2 regions of the Paenibacillus sp. EB106-04-04-XG159 genome follow, and region 1 is predicted to be linked to the other one. Evidence: predicted binding sites of a transcription regulator. Region 1 holds the regulator's gene; the other holds the start of a gene.

Region 1 (4,374 bases):
TCTGAACGTATTATATCTGTACGATTGAACCAAGTATTTAACTGTTGCTCAAGGCTCAACATGAATTGAGTCTGATACTTATTCATCTTCTACCCCCTAGCACTTGAAATTCATTCCCATGATGTTCTCTGCATAGTAAAAGCGCAAAGGAATAACAATACCTTTGCGCCTACATTCACTGATTTGGCATCGAATAGATATCTCCGGTCGGTGTCCCGTCAGCGAAGCGGAAGAAGTGATAATAATATCGTAGTTCGCCAGTCTCATCCTTACGTCTGACTAATGCCTGCCACACATATTCATTATCTTTAATACCCGGTATGATGTGTTTAATGCTGACTCCCGGATACTGCTGTAATAAATACTGCTCAATATCCTTCTTAGAGACGCCATCAGAGGCAGCCTTAACAGATACTTGCTCGGTAGTAAGGTCAACCCAAGCCATCTGGGTGACACCTGCTTCGTCTACACCTGTGACGACATAACACACACTATCCCATATCGACTTCTCTACTCCGCTTACGGAAGCCCAAGCGACTGTTTTTTGAGATTCAGCAACAGCTTTTGCTTCAAGCGAATTTTCATCTGCGCGAACATAATTTACATACCACACGCTCAAAATAGCGAGCAGGAGCATCACTACGAGCGCAGCCAGAACGACAATCCGCACTCGGCTATAGCGCTTCCTTGGTCTGCTTCTAGATAACATTCACATATCCTCCACTTAACGAGACAGCAAGCCTTCGAAACAGCGTGCTGCTTCGCGGCGTACCCGTTCTTCATCAAGGGTCAAGCAGGCTCCATTATTGACTACTTGCTTGCCATCAACCCATACATGCTTAACATCCTTGCCGGAAGCCGAGTATACCATGTGGGATACTAGGTCCGTATGCGGCAGGAGATGCGGTTGATCAATATCGACAGCGATGAAATCCGCCTTCATTCCAGGAGCGAGCAAGCCGACATCCTGAAGCTGGATCGTTTGGGCGCCATTAATAGTCGCAATTCGCATTGCTTCCGCAGCGGGTACCGCTGTTGGATCGCCAGATACTCCCTTATGGATAAATGCAGCCAAACGCATCTCTTGGAACATATCTAGATTGTTATTGCTAGCTGCTCCATCTGTTCCCAGGGATACGTTCACGCCTGCTCGGAGCAGGTCAGTAACTCGAGCTACTCCGCTTGCCAGCTTCAGGTTGCTGGCAGGGTTATGAGATACGCCGACCTTATGTTTAGCCAATATTTCGATTTCTTCGTCTGTGAGATGAACGCCATGAGCTATATACGACGGTCTGCTGAAGAAACCCAACTTCTCCAGATGCGCGACAGGACGCAATCCGTACTCCTGCACATTTTGTTCAACCTCTGCTCTAGTTTCAGACATATGTGTATGAAGCATCATATCCAGATCATGAGCGGCTTGCACGAATTTCTCAATGAAAGCGGGAGGACAAGTATACGGTGCATGTGGAGCAAGCATGGTCGTAATTCGACCTTCCGCACGTCCGTTCCAATCTTTCGCAAAGCGCACAGCCTCTTCCAGCTTCATCTGCTGCACTTCTTCGCTGCATAGACCGATGGCACCGCGCATTAATCCCGCGCGAATACCTGCTTGCTCAACAACCTTCCCGACCTCATCCATATGGTCGTACATATCTACGAACGTAGTGGTGCCGCTCTTCAGCATTTCCAGCACAGCGAGAGCAGAGCCCCAATACACATCTTCGTCAGTAAACTTAGCCTCCATTGGCCACATTTTTTGCTGAAGCCATTGTTGAAGCACCATATCATCGCCGTAACCGCGCAATAATGTCATTGCAGCATGTCCATGGGTATTGACTAAACCCGGCATAAAGAACAGACCGCTGCCATCAAACAACTCCGAATCTTCCTTATAATGATCCGGCAGCGTTTCACCGAGGTAGACAATCTTTCCGTTCTCTACAACCATGTATCCATCAATAGTGCTCGATTCTGCATCCGGATGGATCTGAGCAAAGCGTCCGTTATGGACGATGAACCTTTTAGGCATTCTCAATCGTTTCCTTTCCTTCTTCATCTTGCAAGTAATAAGCCAAGCTGAACAGATCCGTCGTGAAATCTGCAGTATGCACGCGAACATGCGGCGGTACCTTCAGAATAACAGGAGCAAAGTTCAAGATCGCTTCCACACCTGCTTCGACGAACTGATCCGCAACATTTTGGGCTTCCAGCGCAGGTACCGTAATAATACCTATCCGAATCCCCATATCCTTAACTGTATCGATCAACTGATCCATTGGCTGCACCATAAGATTATTCAATGCTGTTCCCATTTTATCTGGATGCGCATCGAATACAGCAACAATCTTCATATTATCTTGCAAGTACGTGGTATAGTTGCACAGCGCTTGACCGAGTTTACCAGCACCGACTAATCCCACGTGAATCTTGAGATCAAGCTTTAGGATATGTCTAATCTGCTCGATCAGATAAGACACATCATAACCAATACCTTTACGACCAAAGTCTCCAAAATAAGCGAGGTCCTTACGAATCTGGGCAGGATTCAGATCCAGCTTCTGACCTAAATCTTGAGATGATATTGTTAGAACTTCACGCTGTTTCAATTCCATGAGGTGCCGTAAATAGATCGGCAGACGTCTAACTACGGCTTCTGAAATCTTCATCGCTTTCATATCCTGTGATCCCCCTTCTACATAGCTGATTATCATCATAGTTTTGATTAATCTTGTAAAGCTCTTTCCTGCTCCTCCCTGAACCAATCACGGATCCGCGGCACTAAGTGCTCGGTAGTCATATGCTCCATCTTAGGACCAGGTAAAGAATATAAGAAATGTTTGCCATAACTCGTCTCGATTACACGGGTATCATAAATAATTACGATACCACGATCCCTAGAGGTTCGAACTAATCGTCCAAACCCTTGCTTAAAGCGAATAACGGCTTGTGGAATCGATAGCTTCCGGAACGGATTCTGATTCTGACGCTTTAAGCGTTCGGACTTCGCTTCAACAAGCGGATGATTAGGCGGCTGAAACGGAAGTCTAACAATCGCTAGACAAGTCAAAGCCTCACCAGGAATGTCCACCCCTTCCCAGAAGCTGCTAGTTCCTAACAGCACGGATGCAGGATGCTCCTGAAAACGGCGAGTCAGCTTGCTTCGATTGCCGCTGTCCATGCCTTGTCCCAATACTTGAACACCATGCGGCTGAAGCATCTCCTTCAGCGGTTCATACACTTCCTTCAACATGCGGTACGACGTAAACAGCACCAACATTCTACCCTTTGTCACAATGGCTACATCTGCAAGCGAATGAAGCAATTTATCGGTAAAGATCGGATCCACAGAGCCCTTAACCGTTGGAAAGTCTCGCGGAATGACAACTAGCGCTTGCTCGCGGTAATTGAACGGAGACGGAAGAATAACGGTATGCAATCTTCCGGTACTAGAAGCCTCCTTCAAACCGATCTGTTCCTCTAAATACTGAAATGACTTGTCGACAGATAATGTTGCCGAAGTCAGAATGACACTTTTCTTCGGTTCGAAGAAGTATCGATTTAGCGCTTCGCTGACATCAACTGGCACTGCGTACAGATGCATCGACTTATGCTTATACTGAGCATTGCCTTCCATCCAATACACAGAATCTGGATCAGTTGCTTTCATAAAGAGGCGGAAATCCTCGCGAATAATTGAGATCTCCTTGAATATCCCCGTAACATCTGTTATCACGGGCTGCAGCTCTTCGTCATCCGCATCTTTCCATTCCAATACAAGCTTTTCGCCCGTACGTACAATTTCACCTAGACGAACATATACATCTTCTTCAAGCTCAGCGATCCCCTGCCAATCCCGCGGTCGAGCGCCAGATTGCAGTCGGAGTACGGATTGTCCTGCTTCAGCTTGTCCCGGCTCTGGAGGCGGCATCAATTGATATAGGACATCATGAAGACGGTCCCAGACGTCTCGTACATCGACGAGCTGTGTAAGCAGCTTCTCAATGCCGTCAGCCCAGATCATTGCTTTCTCACTGCCTGACAGACGAAGCCGCGTTTGCAACAGCAGCAATAAGCCGTTCTTACTATCTTTCACCAAACGTGTCAGCGGGTGCATCAATGAAAAATATTGCAGATGTATGCCCAAATGCTTGCTCGCGGTTTCTTCAAAATGATGCCCTTCATCAATAACCAAATGCTCATAAGCAGGCAGCAGTCGATGCTCAGCTATGACATCAGTAAACAATAAAGAATGGTTCGTGATGATGATATCCGATTGATTGGCATCATTCTTCGCGCGATGGTAGAAGCAGCGCTTAAACCATGGGCACGCCCGATTAAGACAGGAATCGCTGTCGCTCGCCACAGTATCCC
Region 2 (4,374 bases), on a different contig from region 1:
AAGTGCGCCTGCAAGTGCAAGACATCCCTGCGTTCGGCTACAAGACGCTCGCTTGGGTTGCAGGAGCAAGCAAAGAAGCGGGTGCAAGCCTTGTGACTGGCGAGTTCAAGATGGAGAACGAACGTCTGCAGGTTGAAGTGCTGGACAACGGCTCTTTGAAGCTGACAGACAAGAAGACCAATCACGTATTCGACGGTATCAACGTTTACGAAGATGCCGGCGATATCGGTAATGAATATATGTACTTTATGCCGAAGGGTTCGACACCGCTGACAACAGCAGGTGTGAAGGCTGAGCGTAAAGTAGTGGAGAATACACCGTTCCGCGCGGTGATCGAAGTGACGCACAACTGGGAGATTCCAGCTTCCGCAGACGAAACGCTGCATCAGGAGCAGATCGATGTAGTCAGCTACCCGAACCGCAAGGCTCAGCGTTCTACGGAGATGGTACCTTTCCACATCGTGACTCGCTACACGCTTGATCGCGATGCGAAGCGCGTCGACGTATCCGTTACGATGAACAATCAATCCAAGGACCATCGCGTGCGCGCGCTGTTCCCAACTGGATTCCAAGCGGAAACGCATCTTGCGGACTCCATCTTCGAGGTGGCGCGCCGCAACAATATTCCTGAGAAGGAATGGGCTAACCCTAGCAATGACCAGCATCAGCACGCGTTTGTCAGCGCGAGCGACACTAAGCTGGGCTTGACGATCGCGAACAAAGGCCTGTTCGAATACGAATTGTCGCAGGATGAGAAGAACACGATCGCGGTTACTTTGCTTCGCTGCTCGGGTGAGCTTGGCGACTGGGGTTACTTCCCTACGCCAGAGGCGCAATGCATCGGCATTCAAACGGCGGAATATGCGATCATCCCTCACGAGGGCGATGTGATCACATCCGGCGCTTATGCAGAGGCATACGGCTATGCCGTGCCATTCCTTGTGCGTCAAACGGACGTGCACGAGGGCAAACTGCCGGCAGACCATGCCTTCATGCAATGGTCTGGCGATAGTGTAGCCTTCTCATCCGTCAAGATGGCGGAAGAGAGCGGCGACATGGTTGCGCGCTGGTACAACCTTGCGCATGAACCTCGCTCTCTGCGTGTCGAGCTGCCAGAAGCGGGAACCGGCTTCTATGCGAGCGACGTGCTGGAGCGTGAAGGCGAAGCGGTCGCTTCCGGCGACGCGAAGTCCGCGCATATCGAGCTCCGTGCTGCTGAGATCGTTACAGTGGGCATGAAGAAGTAAGATGGATAGTAGAAGAGCTGATTCGGGTTTAGACCTGAATCAGCTCTTTTTGTGCTGTATTGCATGGAACCGTAATGGATCTTCCGCACATAAATAAACCGCTGGAGCACGCAAGCCCCAGCGGTTTATGTCATTTATATGCCGATGATGGTCAATTCCTTCGGATAGGAAGTCAGCACGCGAACTCCTTGTTCGGTTACAACCACATCATCTTCGATGCGAACGCCGCCCTTGCCAGGCAGATATATGCCTGGTTCAATCGTAAACACGACACCAGGCTGCGTGAGCGCCTCGTTCTGCCCGTGTACAGAAGGATATTCATGCACATCGATACCAAGACCGTGACCAAGGCGATGTGTAAAATACTCTCCGTATCCCTTATCCACGATGACCTGACGCGCAACCTTATCCAGCGAGCCGAAGCTGACGCCTGGCTTAACGGCAGCGATCGCGGCTTCGTTAGCCGCTAGCACCGTGTTATAGATGTCCTTCATTTCAGCGCTCACTTCACCAATAGCGAAGGTGCGCGTAATATCGGACGCGTAGCCGTTAAGGTAAACGCCGAGATCGAACAACAGCAGGTCGCCTTCGCGAATAACGCGAGCGCCCGGTACGCCATGCGGCAATGCCGCGTTCTCGCCGGCAAGCACCATCGTATCGAAGGATGGTCCATCAGCGCCCTGCTTCTTCATCTCGTATTCGAGCTCCGCTACGACTTCTGCTTCTGTCATGCCGACGCGGACGCGGCGCACGACAGAGCCGAGTACGGATTCGACACAGTCCACAGCCGCTTGCATGCGATCCAATTCCACTTCCGACTTGATCACGCGCATCGCTTGCAAGACATCGCCGATATCCGCATAGCGCAGTGTGCCAAGCTCTGCCTGCATCGTCTCAAATCGGCTGACGGACAGATTCGCCTTCTCGACCCCTAACGTCTGCAGCCCAGCAGGGAGATGGCGCTTTAGGATCGCATAAGGGTTATCTGTATCGGTATGGGTCGCGATACGCTGTACAGACGATACAGCCGCTGCCTTATCGGCATCGAGGGCTGGCACGATCAGTACCGGCTCTTCGCCGCGTGCGAAGACTACACCTAGAAAACGCTCATGTGGATTGCACGCAAAGCCTGTCACGTAATACACATGCTTGGGATCCGTAATCAGAACAGCATCCCACTGTTCAGCTTCCATAGAGCGGGAAATATTGTCCCATATATGACTCATTGCTTAACACCCTTTCTAACTGAGAGCATGATCACGGCATCCGTTCAGCGGAGGTTGAGCAGAGATGCTCTACGCATACGCCAGTGAATGAAATCATGCTCGTAATATATGTTGAATGTACCACTTTTAACTATGAATTGCGACTAAGGAGCCTCGGAAAATGAAAAATGGAAAATGTTTCACGTTCCCCGTGGAACAATTGTCTGGAATACGCATAGCTGCGCTCGACATGTAAATGATTCCCTACCAATATCACTGTGCGAACGTCTCCATCTCTGCATGAGATTCAATTCACAAGACTGTAACAAATGAGCTGTTTTGTTTATTTTTCGTCACACTTTGAATTGTGAACGTGTGGCAGAATGGATATACACACCAGTCAGAATATAGAGATATCACGGCCTGGGCTGAAGCCGACCGCTGATTGGAATAATGATCTTATGGAGGGAAAGACGATGCTTACGATGGCGGGAAACCTAACTCATAGGGAAGAACAGACGGTTGAATGCTTGGAAGTTCGTAACGCCGCTTATCAACTACTGGTCGATTTTATTGGGGAAGAACCCACGCTGGAGAACATCGTGGCTTGGCGCAATCATTCGATATGGGGACAACTAAGCTCCATGTCCGAAGGAGCTCGAGAAGTATGCAAGCGATTACAAGAAGTGCCGCTGCTTGAATTGTACAACTTGCTCTCATCGATGCGAGTGGAATATGAACGACTATTTCAACCTGGCGGGGAGCTTCCGGTGACACCTTGCGAATCGATGTATCGCGCGCATGAGCAGATGCTGCCGAAGTCATACGCACAAGAAGTGCGTGAGGATTATGCAGACTTCAGTATTTATTTTAAGAAGATGCAAGGCGAGAGCGACGACCATATCGCGGTTGAATTGGAATTTATGACTGTTATTATCGGGAAGATGCACAACACACTAATGACTGAAGAGCGTTATGAGCGCTATATCAATGGACAGAGCCGGTTTATTCAAGATCATTTGCAGCATTGGGTCATTCGATTCGGGCAGGATCTAGAGCAATACTCTACGCATCCTCTATATAAGGCAATCGGTATGATGCTGCAGGATTTCATCGCGAAGGAAGCAGCTTGGGCAAGAGAAACAGCTCATTAATCATGTAAATCGCATATAAGCAGGGACGTTCATATCATATAACATTCCGATCAATATAAATCAAGAAGGCTGCTCCGCACAGGAGACAGCCTTTTTCGTCATGCAGCCATTATTTATTTAGGAGATAATTTTAAGCCCGATAACAGAAGCCAGGATGAGAGCAATGAAGAATACACGTTTCCATTCCTTTGGCTCATCAAAGGCGAACATTCCGAGAAGTGTACTTCCAACAGTGCCAATGCCTGTCCAGATCGCATATGCGGTTCCCATCGGAATCTGCCCCATCGCATATGACAACAGGGAGAAGCTTGTGATAAATGAAATGCTCAAAAATAAATACGATTGCCAATTATGATATAGCGTTACACGTTTTATAGCGAGTACGCCGAGCACTTCGCACAGTCCGGCGATGATTAGTGCGATCCAAGCCATCACGCTTCACCTTCCTTTGTATCCGGCGTTACCAGCTTCAATCCGATTACTCCTGTAGTCAACGTTGCGATAAGCAAGAGCTTTATAGGATCAACGGGTTCTCCGAAGATGAGCATTTCGGCTATTACCGTTCCTGCAGTTCCCAGTCCTGTGAAGACGGCATACACCGTGCCAATCGGCAATCGCGATGCTGCTTCAATTAGCAGTTTGAAGCTTAATACGATAGAGCCTATCGTAATTAGCCATCCCCACCATGAAGTGGAATACTTAAGCCCGCTTACCCAGAAGACCTCAATAACACCGGCCAGAACGACGAGCCACCATTCTTTTTTCATG

What was found. The regulator Rex, encoded in region 1, represses fermentation and respiration genes when NADH is low (regulators of the CRP and FNR family bind a similar motif). The targets are predictions, from matches to a motif close to TTGTGAAATATTTCACAA.
Region 2: AC3WTP_RS01475 (TorD/DmsD family molecular chaperone) is a predicted target of Rex. The motif match lies at 2,753-2,770, and genes of this name have one in related genera.

The regions. Positions count from the first base shown of each region.
Region 1 is NZ_JBYTDY010000011.1:59,173-63,546, forward strand. Features, by position in the region: gene AC3WTP_RS14635 (diguanylate cyclase) at 1-86, opposite strand, end outside; gene AC3WTP_RS14640 (hypothetical protein) at 176-709, opposite strand; gene AC3WTP_RS14645 (amidohydrolase) at 725-2,032, opposite strand; gene AC3WTP_RS14650 (redox-sensing transcriptional repressor Rex) at 2,025-2,678, opposite strand; gene dinG (ATP-dependent DNA helicase DinG) at 2,726-4,374, opposite strand, start outside.
Region 2 is NZ_JBYTDY010000001.1:328,826-333,199, forward strand. Features, by position in the region: gene AC3WTP_RS01465 (alpha-mannosidase) at 1-1,247, shown strand, start outside; gene AC3WTP_RS01470 (M24 family metallopeptidase) at 1,382-2,473, opposite strand; gene AC3WTP_RS01475 (TorD/DmsD family molecular chaperone) at 2,929-3,606, shown strand; gene AC3WTP_RS01480 (DMT family transporter) at 3,724-4,038, opposite strand; gene AC3WTP_RS01485 (DMT family transporter) at 4,038-4,373, opposite strand.